4 regions of the Micromonospora craniellae genome follow, and region 4 is predicted to be linked to each of the others. Evidence: riboswitches for the same ligand, from Rfam matches in the RefSeq annotation. Region 4 holds a riboswitch; each other region holds the start of a gene.

Region 1 (5,346 bases), 2.5 Mb from region 4:
GAGCTGACCGTCTGCCCCGGTGCCGGGCACATGTTGATGATGGAGCGCCCCGAGGAGGTGACCGCCGCCCTCTCCGGCGTCCTGCGTCAGGTTCTCGCCGACGCCCGGCCCGCCGGCCATCGCTCCGCCGCCGGTCGCGCCCGCCGCCGATAGAGATCGCACTCGGACACGCTGCCTCCGCACGCCCGTGAGGTGGGGCGTAATCTCATGCGGTTGGCCGGGCCGGCGTGACGAGGAGAACGAAGAGGTGGACCAGAGCACCCTGGACCAGGAGATCGCCGTCGAGCAGCGGCATCTCGACCGGGTGTACGCGCGACTGTCCGAGCTGCGCCGCGCGGCGGTCCGCGCCGAGCGGGACGGCTACCGGCTGGCCCGGGTCGGCAACTTCGGTGCGCTGGTCGAGCGGGACGCGATGGTGTTCCACGCCGCGCAGCGCCGCCACGCGCTCGACGCCGAGTACGAGGGCCTCGTCTTCGGCCGTCTCGACCTGCGCGACGGGCAGGTGTTCCACGTCGGACGGCTCGGCATCCGCGACGAGGACGCCGCGACGCTGGTGGTCGACTGGCGTGCTCCGGCCGCCGCCCCGTTCTATCAGGCCACCCCGACCGAGCCGCTGGGTGTGGTGCGCCGCCGGACGATCCAGTCCAGCCGGGAGCGGGTCACCCGGATCGAGGACGACCTGCTCGACCCGGACACCGCCCCGGCGGAGATGGCGGTCGTCGGTGACGGCGCACTGCTGGCCAACCTGTCCCGGACCACCGGCCGGGGCATGCGCGACATCGTGGCGACCATCCAGCGCGAGCAGGACGAGGCGATCCGCTCCCCCGGTTCCGGGGTGACCCTGGTCTCCGGCGGTCCGGGCACCGGCAAGACGGCGGTGGCCCTGCACCGCGCCGCGTACCTGCTCTACTCCGACCGCAGCCGGTACGCCGGGGGCGGCATCCTGGTGGTCGGCCCGTCCTCGGTGTTCGTCGAGTACATCGCCTCGGTGCTGCCGTCCCTGGGTGAGGACACCGCCACCCTGCACTCGTTGGGCACCCTCTTCCCGGGGCTGGTCGCCACCCGCACCGACCCGGTCGAGGTGGCGGCGGTCAAGGGGTCGCTGCGGATGCGTCGGCTGCTGGAGCGGGCGACCCGGGACGGTGTGCCCGACTCCCCGGCCGAGCTGCGGCTGCTCTACCGGGGGCAGTTGTTGCGGCTGGAGCGGGCCGAACTGGACGCCGTCCGGGAGCGGGCGCTGTCCCGGGGCGCACGGCGCAACGAGGTGCGCCGGGCCGGCTTCGACGGCGTACTGGCGGCGCTCTGGGCGCAGGCCCGCCGGTTGGGCATTCCCCGGCTGCCCGAGCAGCGGGCCTTCGAGGACGAACTGATCGACCGGACGGACTTCCGGGACTTCCTCAAGGCGTGGTGGCCCCGGCTGCATCCCCGGCACGTGCTCGGCTGGCTGGCCGATCCGGAGCGGCTGCGCCGGTACGCCGCCGGGCTGCTGTCCCGCGCCGAGATCCGGCTGCTGGAGCAGGCGTACCGGGGGCTGGCCGCCGAGGGGCCGACCGTCGCCGACGTGGCGCTGCTCGACGAGCTGGACGCGCTGCTCGGCAAACCGGTCCGTCCGGCCCGCGCGAAGCGCGACCCGTTCCAGCTCGCCGGTGGGGTGCGCGAGCTGAGCACGTTCGCCGACCGGCAGCGGGCGGCTCGCCAGGCGGCCCGGGAACGGCCCGAGGACTACCGGGACTACGCGCACGTGGTGGTGGACGAGTCGCAGGACGTGTCACCGATGCAGTGGCGGATGATCGGCCGGCGCGGCCGGCTGGCCTCGTGGACGGTGGTGGGCGACCCGGCGCAGACCGCGTGGACGGGGGATCCGCAGGAGCTGTCCCGGGCCCGGGACCAGGCGTTGGGTCGCCGCCGTCGGCACCGGTTCACGCTCACCACCAACTACCGCAACTCGGCGGAGATCTTCGCCGTGGCGGCGGCCGAGATCCGGCGGGCGTACCCGGAGCTGGCCCTGCCCACCGCGGTGCGCGCCACCGGGGTCGACCCGGTGGAGCTGGTGGTGCCGGCGGCGGAGCTGGAGACCAGCGTGCTGACCGCGGCGAGCGCGCTGCTCGGCGAGGTCGAGGGCACCGTCGGGTTGATCACTCCGGTGCCGCGCCGGGACGAGGTCGCGGCCTGGCTGGGCGGGCTCGGCGGCGAGCGTCTCCAGGTGGTGACCAGCCTGGAGGCCAAGGGCATGGAGTACGACGGCGTGGTGCTGGTCGCCCCCGGCGAGATCCGTGCCGATCCCGGTTCCGGCGTCCGCACGCTCTACGTCGCCCTGTCCCGGGCCACCCAGCGGTTGACCACGATCGACCCGATCGGCTGACCCGGACCGCCGACCCCCACTGAAGCGAAAAGCGACAAGAATCCCTTATGTCTGGTTTACTGGTGACCAGGCGAACACCACGAGTCACACCGGCTGCGCCGGTCCCACCAGCACCGGTAGGCTCGTACCCGGTCTCCGCCAGGCGGCACCCACCGGTGCCGGCGGTGATCGCCGCCTAATCGCCCGCGAGGGCGAACCGGGGAACCATGTTCCAGGGGTGCATCCGCGTCCAGCGGTAGGGATCTTCCGTCCCGAACCCGTCAGCTAACCCGGTCGGCGGCTGACGGAAGGACATGTGCATGCCAGCAGTGGCAACCGTGAGACCGGCCGCCCGTACGGCGGCCCTGATCGCCGCAGGGCTCGCCCTCGCCCTGGGCGCCGCGCTCGCACCGTTCAGCGCCGCCTCCGCGGCACCCGGTGACGTCGGTGACGAGGGCGGCACCCCGGCGCTCCGCGCCCAGTTGGAGGCGGCCAGCAAGGGTTACCTCGACGCGAAGACCGCGCTGGACCGCTCGGTCGACCGGCAGAAGAAGCTTGCCGAGCAGCTCACCACGACCGAGGGTCAGCTCACCGAACGCAGCACGAAGGTCGCTGAGATCGCCGCGCAGGCGTACCGCAGTGGCCGGCTCGGTGCCGCGTCGGCGCTGCTCAACAGCGGTTCCCCGGCCGGCTTCATGGACCGCGCGGCGGCCCTGGACGCGGTGGCGGCCAACGAGGAACGCGCGCTGCACGACCTGCGGACCACCCGGGACGAGGTCAGCAAGACCAAGCAGGCCCTCGACGTCGAGGTGCAGGAGCAGCGCAAGCAGGTGGCCGTGATGGCCAAGCGCAAGGAGCAGGCCGAGCGCTCGCTGACCGTGGCCAACGAGCGGGCCGAACGGGCCGCGGCGGAGGAGCGGGCGGCCAGCCGGGCTCCCGCACGCAGCAGCGGTTCCAGCAGCCCCACGGCCAAGCCGGCGCCGCGCAACGCCAACGGATCCTGGCCGGCCGAGTCGTGCAGCGTCAACGACCCCACACCGGCCAACGGCTGCATCACCCCGCGCACCCTGCACGCGCTCAACCAGGCCAAGGCGGCCGGCTTCACCCGGTACGTCTCCTGCTACCGCGCGGGCGGCTCGGGTGAGCACCCGAAGGGTCGGGCCTGCGACTTCGCGGCGCAGAAGAACGGCTTCGGCGGGGTCGCCACCGGCGGCGACCGGACGTACGGCAACAACCTGGCGGCGTTCTACGTCAACAACGCCGACCGTCTCGCCGTGCTCTACGTGATCTGGTACAAGCAGATCTGGCTGCCGAGCAGCGGCTGGCGCACGTACAGCGGCGCGCGTGGCGACCCGTCCAGCGACCACACCAACCACGTGCACCTGTCGGTGTACTGACCCGCGCACGCCGGGTGGAGCGCCCCCACGGGGTCGACCCACCCGGCGTCGTCGTTCCCGCCCCCGGCCCGGTCGCCTCGGGCGCGCCCCGCCCGTCGCCGCGCGTTCTCGCGCCACCTTCGTTACCGTCGACATCGAAGCGGACATTTCGCGGGCGAGCGGGAGGAACGGTTATGAGTGGACCGCAACGGGCCCAGTGCGACGGTGCGTCATGAGCGCCACGACCGGACATGTGATGGTCTTCGCGCCGACGCCCCTGCTCACGGTCACGATCGACCAGCCCAACGAGACTCCGGAGCTACACCTGCACCCCGGCGGACAGGGCATCTGGCAGGCCCGGATGGTGCTGTCGCACGGCGTCGACGTGGTGCTCTGCACCGCGCTCGGCGGCGAGATCGGGCAGGTGCTGGAGCCGCTGCTGGTCAGCGAGGGCGTCGACCTCAAGGTGGTGGCGCGGGACTCCGGCGGCAGCGGCGGGTACGTGCACGACCGTCGCGAGGGCACCCGCCAGGAGATCGTCGACGTGACCGGGCAGCCGCTGAGCCGGCACGAGCTGGACGAGCTCTACAACCTGGCGCTCGGCGAGGGGCTGCGCGCGGCGGTGAGCGTACTCAGCGGCCCGAACGACCCGTCGCTGGTCCCCGCCGACCTGTACCGGCGCTTCGCCGCCGACCTCGGCGCCAACGGCAGCCGGGTGGTGGTGGACCTCAGTGGCGACCACCTGACGGCAGTGCTGGAGAGTGGGGTCTTCTTCGTCAAGGTCAGCCACGAGGAGCTGATCGCCGACGGCCGCGCGGCCGAGGACGACGAGGAGCAGCTCACCCGGGCGATCTACGACCTGCACGCCACCGGTGCCGAGAACGTGGTGGTCAGCCGGGCCGACAAGCCGGCGCTGGCACTCGTCGACGGCGAGGTGTTCGAGGTGCGGATGCCCCGCTTGGAGGCGGCTGACCCACGCGGCGCGGGTGACTCGATGACCGCCAGCGTGGCCGCCGTGGTGGCCCGTGGAGGTGACGTACGGACGGCGATCCGGACCGGCGCGGCGGCCGGCGCACTGAACGTCACCCGGCACGGGCTGGGCACCGGTCGGCTCGACTCGATCACCGGGCTGGTGGACCGGGTGCGCCTGGAGCCGGCCGGCATCCGCCCGCAGGAACGCACCACCCCGGACGAGTTGGCCCAGCGGGTGGGTGGCGCATGACCTTGCGTGTGCTGATCACCAACGACGACGGGATCGCCGCGCCGGGCATCCAGGCGCTGGCCCGGGCCGCGGTCGACCGGGGGCTGGACGTGGTGGTCGCCGCACCGCTGGAGGAGGCGAGCGGCACCAGCGCCGCGATGAGCGCGATCGAGCAGGACGGGCAGGTGGTGGTCCGCGAGCACCCGCTGGCGGAGCTGGACGGGGTGCCGGCCTTCGGGGTCGGCGGATCGCCCGGCTTCATCGCGTTGATCGCCGTGCACGGCGCGTTCGGGCCGCCGCCGTCGGTGCTGCTCTCCGGCATCAACCGGGGAGCGAACGCGGGCCGGGCGGTGCTGCACTCCGGCACCGTGGGCGCGGCGTTCACGGCTGCCGCCAACGGCTGCCGGGCGTTGGCGGTGTCACTGGAC
Region 2 (5,346 bases), 1.6 Mb from region 4:
GTCGGCGGCGACGGACCAGGCGCGGTGATCGACGGCGGCTACGCGGGTCGGCTGGTCGCCGGCCGGGCGCAGTGGCAGATCGGCGGCGGCCGCACCGAGGCCGACCGCCAGCACGAGGGCGGCCAGCGCCAGCCGGGTCAGCTCGCGGAGCGTGCGCAGCGTCGCCGGCCACAAGGGACGGGCGAGCGCGACGGACGACACGCGTTCAACCTATCGTTCGCGTCCGGAGAATGCACATGGGTGTGCGCCGCGTCCGGTCGGTGAATCTCGCCACGTCGTCCAGTGTGGACTCCTTCAGCGGCCGGTGTCCCCGTTCTCCGGCTCGTCGGCGAACAGGGCCAGCAGGTCGCCGACCTGGCGGTCGGCCTCCGCAGGGTGGCGGAACCGGCCGGCCGGGTTGAGGGTGTACTCGTTGCGGCGGCCCACCCGGGTGCGGAACAGGTAACCGCCCGCCTCCAGGTCGGCGACGATGGCCTGGGCGGCGCGTTCGGTGACCCCCACCTCGGTGGCGACGTCGCGCAGCCGGGCGGTGGGATCGCGGGCGATGGCGAGCAGCACGTGTGCGTGATTTGTCAGGAAAGTCCAGTTGCGGGTGCTCTCTCGCTCGCCTGAGGTCGCCATGCCCGCCATGGTATGGCCTGTCCAGCCGTGCTCCGGGGCTGCGCGTTCGTTCGCTCACGCCCGGTTGGCAAGCGTTCTGGAATACATGAAATGCAGATCACGCATAGCTTGACGGGCCTTGCGCTGCGTGTGACGGTTGGTCGGCAGCCCGTGGCCAACGTCGGCCGGGATGACCAGGCATTCCACCGAGAGGCGAGGTGACGCCGGATGAGTCGACCCGGAACGATCGGGGCGCAGCCCGGTCTCGAGCGCGAGTACCTGACCGCCGACCTGCCCGGCGCGCGGCAGCGCGCCCTCGCCGAGCTGATGGCCGGCAACCGTCGGTTCGTCACCGACACGCTCCGGCACCCCAACCAGAACGCCAGCCACCGGGCCGCCGTCGCCACCGAGCAGCACCCCTTCGCGGTGATCGTCGGTTGCTCCGACTCCCGGCTCGCTGCGGAGATCATCTTTGACCGGGGGTTGGGTGACCTCTTCGTGGTCCGCACCGCTGGGCACACCATCGGCCCCGAGGTGCTGGGCAGCGTCGAGTACGCGGTGAGCGTGCTGCGTACGCCGCTCGTGGTGGTGCTCGGGCACGACTCGTGCGGTGCCGTCCAGGCGGCCCGGGCCGCAGCGGCCACCGGCACCGCGCCCACCGGGCACCTGCGTGCCGTGGTGGACGCGGTGGTGCCCAGCCTGCGTCGGGCCCAGCAGGCGGGGGTCGACGACCTGGACGCGATCGTCGACATCCACATCGCGCAGACCGTCGAGGCGATGCTGGAGTCGTCCGAGGCGCTCGCCGCCGAGGTGGCTGCGGGCGGGTGCGCGGTGGTGGGCATGTCGTACCGGCTGGCCGCCGGTGAGGTGCGGATCGTCGCGGCGGAGCCCACCGAGATGGCGGGTGTGGTGGCAGCCGCGGCCTGACCCGCGCTCACCGACACGGACGACGAGGGCCGTTCCGCCGGATGGCGGAACGGCCCTCGCAGGTCACCGGCTGGTGCTCAGAGCAGCGACACGTGCACGTGGTCCGTGTGGTTGGACGGGCCGCTGTAGGACCGCCACCTATTCTCGGTCGGGAACCAGATCTGCCGGTTCCAGATCACGTAGTAGATGCCGAGCCGGTCGGCGTTGCGAACCAGGAAGGCCGCCAGGTTGTTGCCGTAGATCCGGGTGTCGTTGTTGTGCCAGGGGCTGAACCCGCTGTTCTGCAACGACCAGTCACAGGCCCGGCCCTTGGGGTGCTCGAACTTGTCACCCGGTCGCCAGCAACCGACGAAGCGGTTGAAGCCGGCCCGCTTGACCTCCTTGTACATGTGCAGCGTGCGGGGCGTGATGCAGCCCGACGTGGTCGGGTCGTTCTGGTTGCACGACTCCGGCTTCCAACTGCCGTCGGACGCGCGGTTCGGCGCCACCCGGGCGACCGGCGAGGTGGCGGCCACCAGGCCACCGGTCAGGCTCTCGCCGCCGACCAGACGCAGCGACTTCTCCGCCTCGGTCTTCTTGCGGGCCATGTCGTTGGTCAGCTTCTGCTGCTCGCGCACCTCGGCGTCGGACGCGATCTTGGCCTGGTCGGCGCGCTCCTTGACCGCGTTGATCTCGCCCAACTTCTTGTCGTTGACCAGGTTCAACTCGTCCAGGGCGGAGGCGCGGTCCATGAACGAGTCCGGAGCGCTGCTCTGCAACAACATCGCTATCGCGCCCACCCGGCCGGTCCGGTACGACTGCGTCGCGATCTTGGCGACCTGCGGTGTGAGCGCGTCGAGGTCGGCCTGTGCGCGGCGTAGCTCGACGTCGAGCTTGAGCTGCCGTTTCTTGGACTTCTCCAGCTGGTTCTTGGCCTTGGAGAAGTCGCGGTTGGCGGACTCGATCAAGTCGTTGAGCATCGGCGGGTCGTCGTCGTGCTCGGCGGGGCGGGGTGGTGTCGGTGTGGCCATGGCCGGCAGGGGCCCGGCGAACACGGCGAACGCGGCGAACACGGCCACCACAGGTGTCATCCAGCGGCGTAGGGGTGCCGTCACTTCTTTCCCTTCCATCGACCGCCGACCGGGTTAGCTGACGGGTTCGGAACGGAAGTGGCCCCTACCGCTGACGCGGATTCACCCCACCTACCTGGGTCCCCGGCTCGCCTCGCGGCGATTGGGCGGTGGCACCGCAGGCGCCGCTGCGCGCCTTCGTCGGTGACCGGCAGTGAGGTTACCCGACAGTCCATGTCGGTCTCTACGCCTCGAACCCGACTAGATGCGTCATTTCGTAATCGCGATGGGTGACCAACGACACGGGCACGAACCGTGTCGGCAGGGGCGGTCACGCTGCGGGGTGTCACCATGTGGTGTCCGTGCTCCTGTCCGGGTCGGGCCACCGCGATCCGGTGGCGGGGGATGTGTCACGCGCACGCGCGGTGCTGAGCGCGTGCAGGGCCTCGGACCGGTCCGTCCCGGGCCGGGGAGTCGGTGGGGTGGGTCCGTCGCCGTCCGGCCCGTCGTCGTGACCGCCGGGCCCGCCGGGCCCCGGCGTGTCCCGCCACCCGGCGGTGACCACCAGCGCGGCCAGTGCGGTCGTCAGCGGTACGGCGGCGACCAGCCCCAACGTGGCCACCACGCTGCGGACGATCTCCTGGGTGAGGAACTCGCTGGTCACGATCTGGCCGAGCGCGCGGGTGTCGGCGGTGAGCAGGAGCAACAGCGGCAGGGATGCGCCCGCGTACGCCAGTACGATGGTGTTGACCACCGAGGCGATGTGCGCCCGGCCGACCCGGGTCGCCGAGCGGTACAACTCCCGGCGGGTGAAGCTCGGGTTGGCGTGACGTAGCTCGGTCACGGCGGCGGACTGGGTCACCGTGACGTCGTCGAGCACACCGAGCGAGCCGATGATGATGCCGGCGAGCAGCAGGCCGTGCAGGTCGACGTCGCTGCGGAACATGGACAGCGTGGTGGCGTCCTCGCTGCCGAAACCGGTCAGGTGGGTGGCCCGGGTGGCGGCCAGCCCGAGCAGGCCGGTGAGCACCAGGCTGCCGAGCGTGCCGAGGACGGCCACCGAGGTCTCTGCGGAGATGCCGTGCGTCAGGTACAGCACCACGAACATGATCAGTGCCGCGCCGACGATGGCCACCACCAGCGGCGGCTGGCCGGCGCTGATGCCGGGCAGCACGAAGGTGATCAGGATGGCGAAGCTGGCCGCCAGACCGCCCAACGCGGCCAGGCCGCGAAGCCGTCCGAAGGCGACGATGGCGGCGGCGAACATCACCGCGAGCCAGATCAGCGGTTTGCCCCGCTGGTGCTCGGCGATGTTGTAGGCGCTGATCGAGGGGTCCTCGGGATCGATCAGGGAGACCAGGATGATCTCGTTGCCGACGCTGACCCGGGGTGCCCCCGGCCCGTCCGGCAGCGGCGTCTGCACGTCCTGGCCGGCGTCCGGGCCGCTGTCGACCCGTACGGTCACCGTGCCGCACTGCCGCCCGGCGGTGGTCGGGGTGCCCTCGGGCACGACCGGGTTCGGTGGGCAGGGCTCGTTCACCACCCGGGTGACCGTGCCGTGGTATCGCGGAGTGTCGTTGGCGGCCTCGGGACGGGGTGGGTCCGAGGGCCAGAGCACGAGGGCGGCGACCAGCGTGGCGAGGAAGAGGGGGACCACCAGAACGATGAGGATCCGCCGCACCCGGGGTGGGGTGGGCGGAGCGGAACGGGTGTGGTCGGCGCCCATTCATTGTCTCCCAACGATTCCAAGGCGAACTACGTACCGACGGGCGGGTTGGTTCAGCGCCGCCGGACGGCCGCTGCGGCGGGCCCCAGAATTGGCCCGAGCGTGGCAGGATGGCCGCGTACCGTGAGGGCGGGGCCGGCTCTGGCCAGCCGTCGCAGAAGCGCTGCGACGGCGGTGCGCGCCCGACGGCGGGCGGGGGCCGGGAGGCATCCGTGTCGGCTGGCCATCGTGGCGAATGGTAGCCAGATCAGTATCGGAACGCAGGTCGCGAGCGTGTGTCGGGAGCCGGACGCCGGAAAAGGCACCCGGTCGGGCGTGCTGGGTGGGGCGGGTCAGCCGCGTTTCATCAGGCGACCGACGGCGGCCATCATCTCGGAGGCCATCTCGTCGGCGCGGCCCTCGGCGGCACCCTCGTGCATGCAGTGCCGGGCGTGCCCGTCGAGTAGGCCGAGGGCGACCTTGTCCAGCGCGGCCTGGATCGCGGAGATCTGGGTGAGCACGTCGATGCAGTAGCGATCCTCGTCGACCATCTTCTCGACGCCGCGCACCTGCCCCTCGACCCGGCGCAGCCGGGCGAGCAGTTGGTCCTTGCTGGCGGTGTAGCCGCGGATCGGCGCGGGTGTGCTCATGAACACGAGGATAACGTACCCCTGGGGGGTATGGTACGGTCGCGGTTGTCAATACCCCCTGAGGGTATTTGGCGCGTGCCCGCCCGGGTGGACGGGCCTGGAGAGGAGAGTTGCCATGGTCACCACGACGTACCAGGTGCAGGGCATGACCTGCGGCCACTGCGTCAGCGCGGTCAGCGCCGAGGTCGGCGCGATCCCGGGTGTCGACGACATCCAGGTCGACCTGGCCACCGGCCAGATCACCGTCACCAGCCAGCGGCCCCTTGACCCGGCCGCCGTCCGGGCGGCGGTCGACGAGGCCGGCTACGAGCTGGTCGCCGCCTGAGGCGACCGGAGACCGAGGTGTCCCGATGAACACGGCGACGAAGCTGAGCGGCTTCGCGGTCGGCCTCGCGGCGGTGTTCGGCGCGGCGTA
Region 3 (5,346 bases), 2.5 Mb from region 4:
GCCCACGTCGATGTGCTGGCGCTCGCCGAGGCGGAGAAGCCGCTGATCGGCGACGCCGAGGCGGGCGGCGTGATCGACCCGGACGTGCTCTGGTCGTGCACCACCTGTGGTGCCTGCGTGGAACAGTGCCCGGTGGACATCGAGCACGTCGACCACATCGTGGACATGCGTCGCTACCAGGTGTTGATCGAGTCGAACTTCCCCTCCGAGGCCGGCGTGATGCTGCGCAACCTGGAGAACAAGGGCAACCCCTGGGGAGCGCCGCAGAACACCCGGGAGGACTGGACCAAGGGCCTCGAATTCGAGGTGCCCCGGGTCGGCGAGGTCGAGGACTTCGAGTACCTGTTCTGGGTGGGCTGTGCCGGTGCGTTCGAGGACCGGGCGAAGAAGACCACCCGGGCGGTCGCCACGCTGCTGAACGAGGCCGGCGTCTCGTTCGCCATCCTCGGTGAGGGCGAGACCTGCTCCGGCGACCCGGCCCGCCGGATCGGCAACGAGTTCGTCTTCCAGATGCTCGCCCAGCAGAACGTGGAGACCCTCAACGAGGCGTTCGAGGGCCGCGAGAAGGCCAAGCGGAAGATCGTCGCAACCTGTCCGCACTGCTTCAACACCCTGGGCAACGAGTACGGCCAGCTCGGCGGTGAGTTCGAGGTGGTGCACCACACCCAGTTGCTGGCGCACCTGGTCGCCACCGGCAAGCTGACCCCGGTGCAGCCGGTCGACGGCGGCGTCACCTACCACGACCCGTGCTACCTGGGTCGGCACAACCGTGTCTTCGCCCCGCCGCGCGAGGTGTTGGGCAGCGCTGTCGGCGCCGAGAACGGCCTGGTCGAGATGCCGCGCAACAGTGAGCGCTCCTTCTGCTGCGGCGCCGGTGGCGCGCGCATGTGGATGGAGGAGCGGATCGGCAAGCGGATCAATGTGGATCGGGTCGAGGAGGCCATGTCCACCGGTGCGAAGACCGTCGCGGTCGGCTGTCCGTTCTGCTCGACGATGCTGAGTGACGGAGTCAACGGCAAGGGCGCCGGCGACCAGGTCGAGGTGGTCGACGTGGCCAGCGTGCTGCTGCGGTCGGTCAAGCCCGAGCAGGCCCGGGGCGCCGAGGAGGGCGAGCCGGCCGCCGGGTGACCAGCGCGTACGTCGGGGCGTGTCGGCATCCGTGCGGATGCCGACACGCCCCGATTTTTGTATTGGCGTAGATAACTGTAACGAATTGGTCGACACCCTTTGTGTGCGGTCGGTCGCGCAAAGGTGAATGAGCCGTTGGTCGCCTTGATTCCGCTCCGCGCGTTCCCCTAATGTGGGGCACCGGCCGCCGTGGGTCGTCTGTCTCGCCCCCTACCGCTCGCGGGACGCCCGGTGGTCGGTCGCAAAGGAGTCGGTGCCGGTGGCAACCATGCCCCTCCATCGTCACGCGTCGGGACGGTCCACCCCCGCGCGCGGGCTGCGCAAAGCCGTACGCGGCCTGGTCGTCCTGGTCGCCGCCGCCGCGGTCGGTGCCGGTCTGCTCGCCGCGCCCGCGTACGCCGAGCCGTCGGTGGACGAGATCGAGCGCCAGATCGACAAGCAGTGGCAGCAGCTCGAACCCACCATCGAGCAGTTCAACAAGGTGCGCTCGGAGCTGCGGGTCAACCGCGAGAAGTCCGAGAAGCTGGAGAAGAAGATCCAGCCGCTGGCGCTGGAGGCGGAGCTGGCGATGAACCGCGTCGCCGGCCTCGCCTCTCGGTACTACATCACCGGCCCCTCGCAGGAACTCGGCGCGGTGCTGCTCAACGCGAAGCCGGACCAGCTCGGTGAGCAGATGGCCCTCCTCGACCGGCTTGCCTGGGATGAGCGCCGCCAGCTTGAGGGCGTGATGAAGATCCGGAAGAAGTACGACGACCAGAAGGCCACGCTCGACACGCTGATCGTCGACCAGGAGGCCAAGCAGAAACAACTGGCGGCGAAGAGGAAGCAAATCGACGCCGAGATCAAGCGGCTGGAGCGGTCGCTGCCGGTGACCACGGTCAAGACCACCAACTGCCCGACCATCAACGGTGTGGTCAGCGACGCGGCCCGGACGGCCATCCGGACGGCCTGCGCGCAGGTCGGCAAGCCGTACGTCTGGGGTGCCACCGGGCCGAACTCGTTCGACTGCTCCGGCCTGACCCAGTACGCGTACAAGGCGGCGGGTATCCACCTCACCCACTTCACCGGTGCCCAGTGGCGGGAGGGCAAGGCGATCTCCCGGGCCGACGCCCGCCCCGGTGACCTCGTCTTCTTCCGCAGCGACGTGAGTCACGTCGGGCTCTATCTGGGCAACAACACGATGGTCCACGCCCCACGGGCCGGTAGACCGGTCAACGTCTCGCCCATCACGACGATGCCGGTCGCCGGCTTCCGCCGCCCCGGCTGACGCCTGAGCGCGTACGCAGGAACGACAGAAGGCCCCCGGTCAAGCGACCGGGGGCCTTCCCTGTTGTCGGATAACTGCACCGAGAGTGACGGTGTGGACGTGTTGCGTATCGACGCCGGTCGTCCCTACGCTGGGCAATCGTCGGCCCGCTGGCAGGATCGCCCATCCCGGGCGGTGACGGTCCGACACCGCCGAGTCGCAGTCCAAGCGAGCCGGGGAACCAGGTTTTCCGGGGTGAGTCCGCGATGGTCGCGGTAGGGCGTCCCGGGTGCCCGAACCCGTCAGCTAACCCGGTAGGCGGTCTGGGAAGAATGGAGTACGGAGCCCGGTGGCACACCATGCCCCGCGGCCACCGTCGCGCCGGCCGGCGAAGCCCGGCCCGACGACGGCTGCGTCGCGATCCCGCTGGTACCGCTGCACCACCGCACTCGCCGCACTCGCCGCGACCGCCGTCATGCTGACCGGTGGCGCGACGGCGGCCCACGCCGACCCCACGGTCGACGACATCGAGCGCCAGATCGACGAGGACTGGAACCGGCTCGAAGCCGTCATCGAACGGCACAACGCCACCCGGCAGGACCTGGCCGGCACCCGCCGCGAGGCGGACGCCCTGACCGCCCGCATCGCCCCGCTGCAACAGCAGGTGGACGAGGCGATGAAACGGGTCGGCGCGCTGGCCGCGCGGGCGTACCGGGGCGAGCCGGTGCGCGCCGTGAACACACTGCTGGGCAGCCGGTCGCCGGGCGAGGTCGTCGCACAGCTCGGTTTGCTCGACCGGTACGCCCGCTTCCAGCGGGAGGACGTACGGCAGGCGAGTGAACTGCGCGACGAACTCGCCGCCACCCGGGCCGGGCTGGACCGAACCATCGCCGAGCTGAACCTGACCTCGGCCGACCTGGCCGTGGAGCGGCGGCAGATCGACACCGAGATCGAGCGGTTGCAACGGTTGCGGCTGCGCGCGTACGACGACGGTGGGGGTGGTCCGCTGCGGCCGGCGCCCTGTCCGGCCACCTACCCGGGCGGCCCGGCCGGTGAGGCGGTCAGCTTCGCGTGCGCCCAGATCGGCAAGCCGTACTCGTGGGGCGCCGAGGGGCCGCACGCGTACGACTGCTCGGGGTTGATGCTGGCCTCGTGGGCGCGGGCCGGGGTGGCGCTGCCGCACAACGCGGCGCGCCAGCGGCAGGTCACGGCCTCGGTCGGTCGCGGCGACCTGCGTCCGGGTGATCTGGTCTTCTACTACCGCGACCTGCACCACGTCGGCATGTACGTCGGTGGCGGCTGGGTGGTGCACGCCTCCCGCGCGGGCAAGCCGATCACGATGAAACGGATGGACAGCAGTCCGATCCACAGTTTCGGTCGACCCGGCTGAGTCGTTGGGCGGACGACCACGGGCCCGCGTCTGCGCAGCGCAGGCCCGCCGGTCGTCAGCGGGTCGGCCAGGTACGCCAGTTCCGCCAGGCGCGGCTCGGCGTCGGGCCACGCTGACCCTGGTAGCGCGAGCCGTAGACGAGCGAGCCGTACGGGTGCTCGGCGGGCGAGGAGAGCCGGAAGATGCAGAGCTGGCCGATCTTCATGCCGGGCCAGAGCATGATCGGCAGGTTGGCCACGTTGGACAGCTCCAGCGTGACGTGACCGGAGAAGCCGGGGTCGATGAAGCCTGCGGTGGAGTGCGTCAGCAGGCCGAGGCGGCCGAGGCTGGACTTGCCTTCGAGTCGGCCGGCGAGTTGGTCGCCGAGCGAGATCAGCTCAAGCGTGGAGGCGAGCACGAACTCGCCCGGGTGCAGCACGAACGGCTCGCCGTCGGGCACCTCCACCGGCGAGGTGAGGTCGTCCTGCTGGGTGGCCGGGTCGATGTGTGTGTAGAGGTGGTTGTTGAACACCCGGAACAGCTTGTCCAGGCGGACGTCGATGCTGGACGGCTGCACCAGCGTGGGCTCGAAGGGCTCCAGCGCCAGGGTGCCCGCCTTGATCTCGGAGACCAGGTCGCGGTCGGAGAGCAGCATCGCCACACCATAGCTGTCGGTATGCGTGACCTGCGTGTCGGACTACCTGCTTAGAACGTATGTTCTATAGGGTGTCGGCATGGCTTCCTGGTCCGAATTCACCGCTGACGAGCCTCGACTCGCCGACGGGATCCGCCTTCTCCTGCAGCAGTACGGCCCGGGCTTCGGCTACCTGGCCACGGTCCGCGCCGACGGCGGGCCCCGGGTGCACCCGGTCTCCCCGGTGATCACCGCCGACGGTCTCTTCTGCTTCGTGATCGACTCGCCGAAGCGGCGCGACCTGGAACGCGACGGGCGGTACGCGCTGCACTCGTTCCCGGCGGAGGAGAGCGACGACGAGGCGTACGTCGCCGGCCGCGCCCGACCGGTCACCGACGACGCCACGGTGGCCCGGCTGGCGCTCGCGGCCCGCGCCGCCCCGCACGCCGACTGGCGTCTGTTCGAGTTCACCGTCGACGTGGCGATGCTCGCCCGCCACGAGCGCGCCGCCACCGGCGGGCTGGTCGGCCAGCCAGCCGTGCAGGTCTGGCTCGACCCGGCCGGTGCCACCCCGCAGGCCGCCCGGCCCACGCCCCACCCGACCCGCACGGCCCGACATGTCCGCGCGGCCTGAACCGACCGGTGCCGGCCCCGCCTGACGATGGGACCGGCACCGGGGGGTACGCCTCGACGACTCCCGCGCTACGCGCGGTAGGTGTTCCACGCATTGATCATCCGGGTCGCCTGGCCCGGGGTGAACTGGTACATGCAGGTGTCGTACGTGTAGTCCATGAAGTTGGTGATCGGGTCCAGCCCCGTGCTGGAGCAGGTGTCCCGCCCGGTCGGGCACTGGTAGGCTGGCGACGCCTCCGCCGGGGTGTCGGCGACCTGGTCCCCGCTGCCGGCGCAGCCGCCCTGGAAGGTGTGGTAGAGGTTCAGCCAGTGGCCGACCTCGTGGGTGCCGGTGTC
Region 4 (5,346 bases):
CACGCGAACCGACCCATGGACCGAAGCCGTGCCAATGCCCTTCCCAGCGCATCTGCGTCCTTCTCTGTGCTGTGGACCGGCCGCCCCCGTTGCCGTTCGAGGGCGGCCGGAGCTGTTGCCAGGTGCCCTGGTCAGGCGGTCAGGCCCCGGTCCCGGACCCAGCCGAGTGCGAGGTTGTCCATCTCGCCGCCGGTCAAGCGCAGCTCGCTGCCCGCGCCGACCTGCTTGTTGTCGCGCACCACGTAGGCGTCGGCGACGCCGGGGATCGGGGCGACCTCGGCGCAGGTCTCGTTGTCGCCGCCGAGGTTCCCGCCGCAGTAGGTTGTGAACCGCGCGCCGTCGATCGGCAGCGCGTACAGATTCTGCTGGAACATGAGAGTGGACCTTCCGTGCTCTCGCATGCGCGAAGGTGCGGCCTCCGCATCCGTTATGTCCTACCTTGGTGCGATCACAAATCTGGGGCGACTCGCGGAACGGCGGGTACGGAGGTCCCCTCACCCTCGGTTGGCAGGGCTGCATCAGCTCGCCCCCTCAACAACGGGCCGGCGAGTTGCTCCCCAGGCCACGAACCTGTCGAACAGTTCCTCGGGCTCCGGGCCGTCGTGCGGGTTGAGCTGGTAGAGGTCGCGCATGGCCTCGTACATCAGGCCGGCGAGATAGATCGTCAGCCCGGGGACGTTCCCCCGGAACTCCACGGGCAGCAGCAGCCTGGCCTCACCGCACGGCCACGGCTGCCCGTCGACCCGGCAGAACCAGGTCGGTCGCGCCGGAGTGTGCGGAGTGTTCCCGCCTGAGCCGCCCGGGCGGTCGGCGTGCGGGCCACGGCCAGGCGTCGCGAGCTGGGTGGTCAGCACGGCCGACCACCCGACCGCCACGCCTGAGCCGGCGTCAGGAAGCCGGTCGGTCCGGGGCCATGGAGTGGAAGCGCCTGGGTCGGCTGGCGCATCCACCCGGGCAGCGGAGCGCCGCGCCGTCGCTGCGGCAGAACCGGAAGGACCATCGTCGGGCACTGGTACGGGTGCGTACGCACGTCGACCTCCGTCGGTTAGGGATCGGGAGGGGCCGCCCGCGCACGGGGGGATGTCACGGGCGGCCCCGGAGCAGAACCCGCCCCAGCTCTGCACGGCGTGAAGCAGATCCGCATGGGTGACAGTCTGGTGAGGACAGGACTACTGTCGGAAGGCATCGACGCTGGCCACGGCGGCGTCCTGGTGCGCCGATCCGGCCCCTGACGGCAGCGTGGCGATCTTGGTGAATCCCCTGGAGGTGACGTGGAACGTGAGCAGCCTTCCGACCTGCACGAGCTGATCCGCACTCAGCTTCGCCGGCTGCGGACGGCAGCGGGCATGAACCAGGAGGAGTTCGGCCGACGGTCGAACTACTCGGCATCCCTGGTGTCGGCGGTGGAGACCGGCACCCGCCCGGTCGACAGGCCGTTCGCGAAACGGGCGGACGAGGTCCTGGAGACCGGAGGCATGTTCGAGGAACTGCTGCGGACGGCCGAGGTGCTGCGCCAGCCCGCGTGGTTCCTGCCCTACCTGGAGGCCGAGCGCACCGCGAGGCAACTCCGGTGCTACCAGTCGACGCTGGTCCCGGGCCTACTACAGACCGAACGCTACGCCCGCGCGGTGATCCGATGTGACGACACCCTGACCGACGCCGGGGTGGAGCGACGGCTCGCGAACCGGATGGCCCGGCAGGCGGTCCTGGACCAGGAGGAGCCGCCGCAGTTCGTCGCGGTGATCGACGAGGTGGTGCTCCGGCGGGTCGACGAGCGCCTCCACGACGTGCTGGTCGAGCAGGTGCACCACCTGATCGACCTCGCCGAACGACCCAACATCAGCGTGCACCTCGTGCCTGTCGGCGTGGGGATGCACGCTGGTTTGACCGGCCCCTTCATCCTGGCAAGGAGCACGGACGATGGTTGGGTCGGTAATATCGAGACCCAACTCGGCGGAGTCCTCGCCGACAAGGACGAAGACGTCAATACCCTGCTGTCCAAATGGGAGACCGTGCGCAACGAGGCACTGTCTGGCCGGCAGTCGATCGAGCTGATGAAGGATTGTGTGAAGCCATGGATCTGAACGGCGCGACCTGGCGCAAGTCCACCCGCAGCGGCTCCAGTGGCGGCGACTGCGTGGAGGTCGCCGACAATCTGTCCGGCGTCGTGCTGGTGCGCGACACCAAGGACCGGGACGGCGGCACGCTGGCCTTCACCCCGGTGTCGTGGGCGAGCTTCGTCGGTCTGGCGAAGATGCTCGACCGGCACGCCTGATCCCGGTACGACGCGGAAGCCCTCGGTCGAACGACCGAGGGCTTCTCCATGCTCGGTGCGCACCATGCCCACAAGGCCGTCCACCGGCCGCGCACACCCGGATGTAAGGAGGGGTCCCCTGCTATGCACGAGGCGATAGCAGGGGACCCCTCCTTACATCTCGTCCGCACATCTCGTCCTTACATCTCAGGAGGAGTAGCCGCGGGTGGCGGCCCAGTGGGCGAGGTCGATGGTGGTCATCCAGTACGAGTAGTACGACGCGTTGGCCGAGTCAGCGATCTTGACCAGTCGACCGTCGTCCTCGTAGCCCACCACGGCGACATAGTGGCCACCGGGAAAGGAGTGCCAGCGGCCGCCCGTGTCGGTGGCGCTGCCGGCCACGTTCACCACGACACCGCGCCCGCCGGTGATCGCCTTCACCACGTCGGCCTGGAGCTGGTCCATCTGCGCCGGGGTGGCCGAGCCGCCCCGGAGCATCGTGGTCGAGTACGGCGCACCCTTGAGCGTGGCGTTGAGCACCCGGGTGGTGTCCAGGGCCGAGTTGGTGCCGGCGTACGTGGTGCCGAGCTGGGCGGCCAGGGAATCCTGGTCACGATTCACCCCGGCGGCACTGAGCGCGTTGCGTACCGCGGCCGGGCCGCAGTAGTACCCGGTGATCTGGGCCTGGAAGTCGTAGTCCAGGACCTTGCGCGCCGGTGGCTTCGGTGCGGCCTTCTTGCTGGTGACCACCGGCGAGGGGGCCGCCGAGGTGGCCTTCGGCGAGGGCGACGGCGACGGGACGGCGCTGCTCGGGACGGCGCTGCTCGGGACGGCGCTGCTCGGGACGGCGCTGCTCGGGACGGCGCTGCTGGGCAGGGTCGACGGGGGCGGCTCCACCCGGGTGTCGGCGCGGGAGACGGCGGTGTCGCCGCGCGACTCGGCGACGGCGGTCGTGGTGTGTGCGGTGGCCGGGGCGTCCTCGGTGCCGACGAGTACGGCACCGGCGCCGGTGGCCAGCGCCAGCGCGGCGGCCGAGGCGGCGGCGACCTGATAAGGGCGTTCGGTGGCCAGCCGGCGTAGCTGGCGCGTGACGGTCTGCTTCACGGAGTCCTCCACGGGGGCTCAGGGAGGCACGGCGAGTCGCTCCGGCGGTCAGCTCGACAGGTCCTGCCGAGGACCGCCCGAGTACGCGGACGGGCCGTGCGAGGGGTGTGCCCGGACGACCGGGCGGGGGCGGTGGCCGCTGTCAGCTGGTGGCCGACGGCCCGGTGGGCGCGGGCACCGCGGTGCCGTGGAGGAACAAGAAGGGGACCACGAGGGGCTGCACGAGAGGAAAGCTCCTTCCGACACCGCCGACCGGGTTAGCTGACGGGTTCGGGCGGGAAGTTGGCCCTACCGTGAGCCGATGCTCGCGGATTCACCCCAGTGGTGCGGTGGGTCCCCGGTTCGTGAGACCACGATTAGGCGGGTCGATGCGGCGTCGCCTCCTGCGATCGGGTACCGCATCGGACGGGCCGACACTACTGGCCGGCCATTCCCCTGCCAACCCATCCTGACCTGCTTAAACATGATCCAGCTTGCTGATTTTCGGGCGTTCGGTCATAGATGTCGCGCAACGGGACCGACGGCGATCGACGCAACGGGCGGTGACAACGGGACCACCCGCAGACAATGTCTCCGGGCATCGCGTCACGTCTCGGGCGTTTTTCACCTCGGCGTCCGCTCCGGCGAGCGATGTGACCGGACTCACTCGATCCGCCTCGTCGTACCCGGCCGTCAGCGAAACACAAAACAGCAGATCGGGCTGCCGACTACAACAGTCCAGCATGGACTCAACGGTGCTGGTTGCGGCAACTTGCGGTACTCGGCTCGTCGCCCGGCGCGCGCTGCCTCGGCGGCCCGGCAGGCTGCGGTGCGGACGCCTCTGCGGACTGCTGCGCAGGATCGGCGGCGGGCGGCGGGTGGGCCCCGGTGCGGCTCGGGGCGAGCCGTCGCATCATCGGCTGCTCCACGTAGCGGTGCAGCAGCGCGGCAAGCGCCAGGGTGAGCAGCAGGAACCCGATCACCGCCGGCACGCCCCACCAACCGGGCAGGCCGGTGCCCCAGTTCCCGGTGAGCCGCAGGATCGTCATGATCGCGAAGACGTGCACCAGGTAGAAGGCGAACGAGACCTCGCCCAGCCAGACCATCAGCCGGGAACGCAGCGGCGACCGGCGGCCGTGCACGTCGGCGTCCGCCGCCGCCGCGATCACCAGGACGTACGCCACCGACAGCAGCGCCGCCCAAAGCTCGGCCCGGATCCACTCCGAGGCCGCCACCCAGGTGGCAACGAAGATCACGGTGGCCATCGGCAGCCGGGGGCCGCGCCAGCGCCCACGCAACATCAGCTCGGCGGCGGCCACGCCCATCCAGAACTCCAGCGACCGCACCAGCGGGAAGATCTGGGTGAACCACCAGCGGCTCTGCTCCGGCACCAGCAACTGACCGGGCCAGAGCGCCAGGATCAGCAGCGGCACGGCGATCACCACGGCCCACAGCATCCACGGCTTGGCCCGGCGCACCAGCGGCAGCGCCAGCGGCAGGCACAGATAGAAGAACAGCTCGCAGGAGAGCGACCAGCTCACGTTGTTGACACTGTAGAAGTAGCCCGGTCGGGGATCCCACGCCTGGAGCAGGAACAGGTTCTCCAGCGCGGCCACCGGGTTGATCGGGTCGGCGAACCAGAGCGCCGCGAGCATGGCCAGCGCCCACATCACCAGGTGGTTCGGATAGATCTTGGCGAGCCGCCGACGCCAGAACCGGCGGCGGGAGTCACCGACGCGGGCCGACCAGACCAGCACGAAGCCGCTCAGGATGAAGAAGAACTGCACCCCGGACAGGCCCAGGGTGAAGATCTCGCCGACCACCGCCTGGTGACCCGGCTCGGCGATGATGCGCATGGTGCCGGCGTGGAACCCGAAGACCAGCAGCGCGGCGATCCAGCGCAGTCCGGTCAACGAGGGCAATCGGCTGGCGTCACCGCGTCGGGTGGTGGTGGGCGGCCTGTCGACGACGGTGGTGCTGGTCATTCCGGGCACCATACCGGTGCGGGC

Evidence for each region. Region 4 has a riboswitch for cyclic di-AMP ahead of ID554_RS03290 (C39 family peptidase). Riboswitches for the same ligand answer to the same signal wherever they lie in the genome.
Region 1: linked by a shared signal. The riboswitch ahead of ID554_RS22950 (coiled-coil domain-containing protein) and the one ahead of ID554_RS03290 (C39 family peptidase) in region 4 are both predicted to bind cyclic di-AMP.
Region 2: linked by a shared signal. The riboswitch ahead of ID554_RS10315 (coiled-coil domain-containing protein) and the one ahead of ID554_RS03290 (C39 family peptidase) in region 4 are both predicted to bind cyclic di-AMP.
Region 3: linked by a shared signal. The riboswitch ahead of ID554_RS14195 (C40 family peptidase) and the one ahead of ID554_RS03290 (C39 family peptidase) in region 4 are both predicted to bind cyclic di-AMP.

What each region holds. Positions count from the first base shown of each region.
Region 1 is NZ_CP061725.1:5,054,477-5,059,822, reverse strand. It holds gene ID554_RS22960 (alpha/beta fold hydrolase) at 1-153, shown strand, start outside; gene ID554_RS22955 (HelD family protein) at 248-2,362, shown strand; cyclic di-AMP (ydaO/yuaA leader) riboswitch at 2,525-2,657, shown strand; gene ID554_RS22950 (coiled-coil domain-containing protein) at 2,662-3,738, shown strand; gene ID554_RS22945 (1-phosphofructokinase family hexose kinase) at 3,950-4,939, shown strand; gene surE (5'/3'-nucleotidase SurE) at 4,936-5,346, shown strand, end outside.
Region 2 is NZ_CP061725.1:2,335,024-2,340,369, reverse strand. It holds gene ID554_RS10330 (hypothetical protein) at 1-201, opposite strand, end outside; gene ID554_RS10325 (helix-turn-helix transcriptional regulator) at 295-630, opposite strand; gene ID554_RS10320 (carbonic anhydrase) at 829-1,527, shown strand; gene ID554_RS10315 (coiled-coil domain-containing protein) at 1,605-2,621, opposite strand; cyclic di-AMP (ydaO/yuaA leader) riboswitch at 2,625-2,756, opposite strand; gene ID554_RS10310 (YibE/F family protein) at 2,923-4,302, opposite strand; gene ID554_RS10305 (metal-sensitive transcriptional regulator) at 4,635-4,931, opposite strand; gene ID554_RS10300 (heavy-metal-associated domain-containing protein) at 5,047-5,256, shown strand; gene ID554_RS10295 (hypothetical protein) at 5,282-5,346, shown strand, end outside.
Region 3 is NZ_CP061725.1:3,180,895-3,186,240, forward strand. It holds gene ID554_RS14185 ((Fe-S)-binding protein) at 1-1,128, shown strand, start outside; gene ID554_RS14190 (C40 family peptidase) at 1,382-2,395, shown strand; cyclic di-AMP (ydaO/yuaA leader) riboswitch at 2,575-2,710, shown strand; gene ID554_RS14195 (C40 family peptidase) at 2,724-3,764, shown strand; gene dcd (dCTP deaminase) at 3,820-4,398, opposite strand; gene ID554_RS14205 (pyridoxamine 5'-phosphate oxidase family protein) at 4,478-5,011, shown strand; gene ID554_RS14210 (zinc metalloprotease) at 5,080-5,346, opposite strand, start outside.
Region 4 is NZ_CP061725.1:718,421-723,766, forward strand. It holds gene ID554_RS03265 (hypothetical protein) at 1-52, opposite strand, end outside; gene ID554_RS03270 (DUF397 domain-containing protein) at 132-374, opposite strand; gene ID554_RS03275 (hypothetical protein) at 519-854, opposite strand; gene ID554_RS03280 (helix-turn-helix domain-containing protein) at 1,272-2,084, shown strand; gene ID554_RS03285 (DUF397 domain-containing protein) at 2,075-2,275, shown strand; gene ID554_RS03290 (C39 family peptidase) at 2,462-3,370, opposite strand; cyclic di-AMP (ydaO/yuaA leader) riboswitch at 3,590-3,731, opposite strand; gene ID554_RS03295 (acyltransferase family protein) at 4,087-5,322, opposite strand.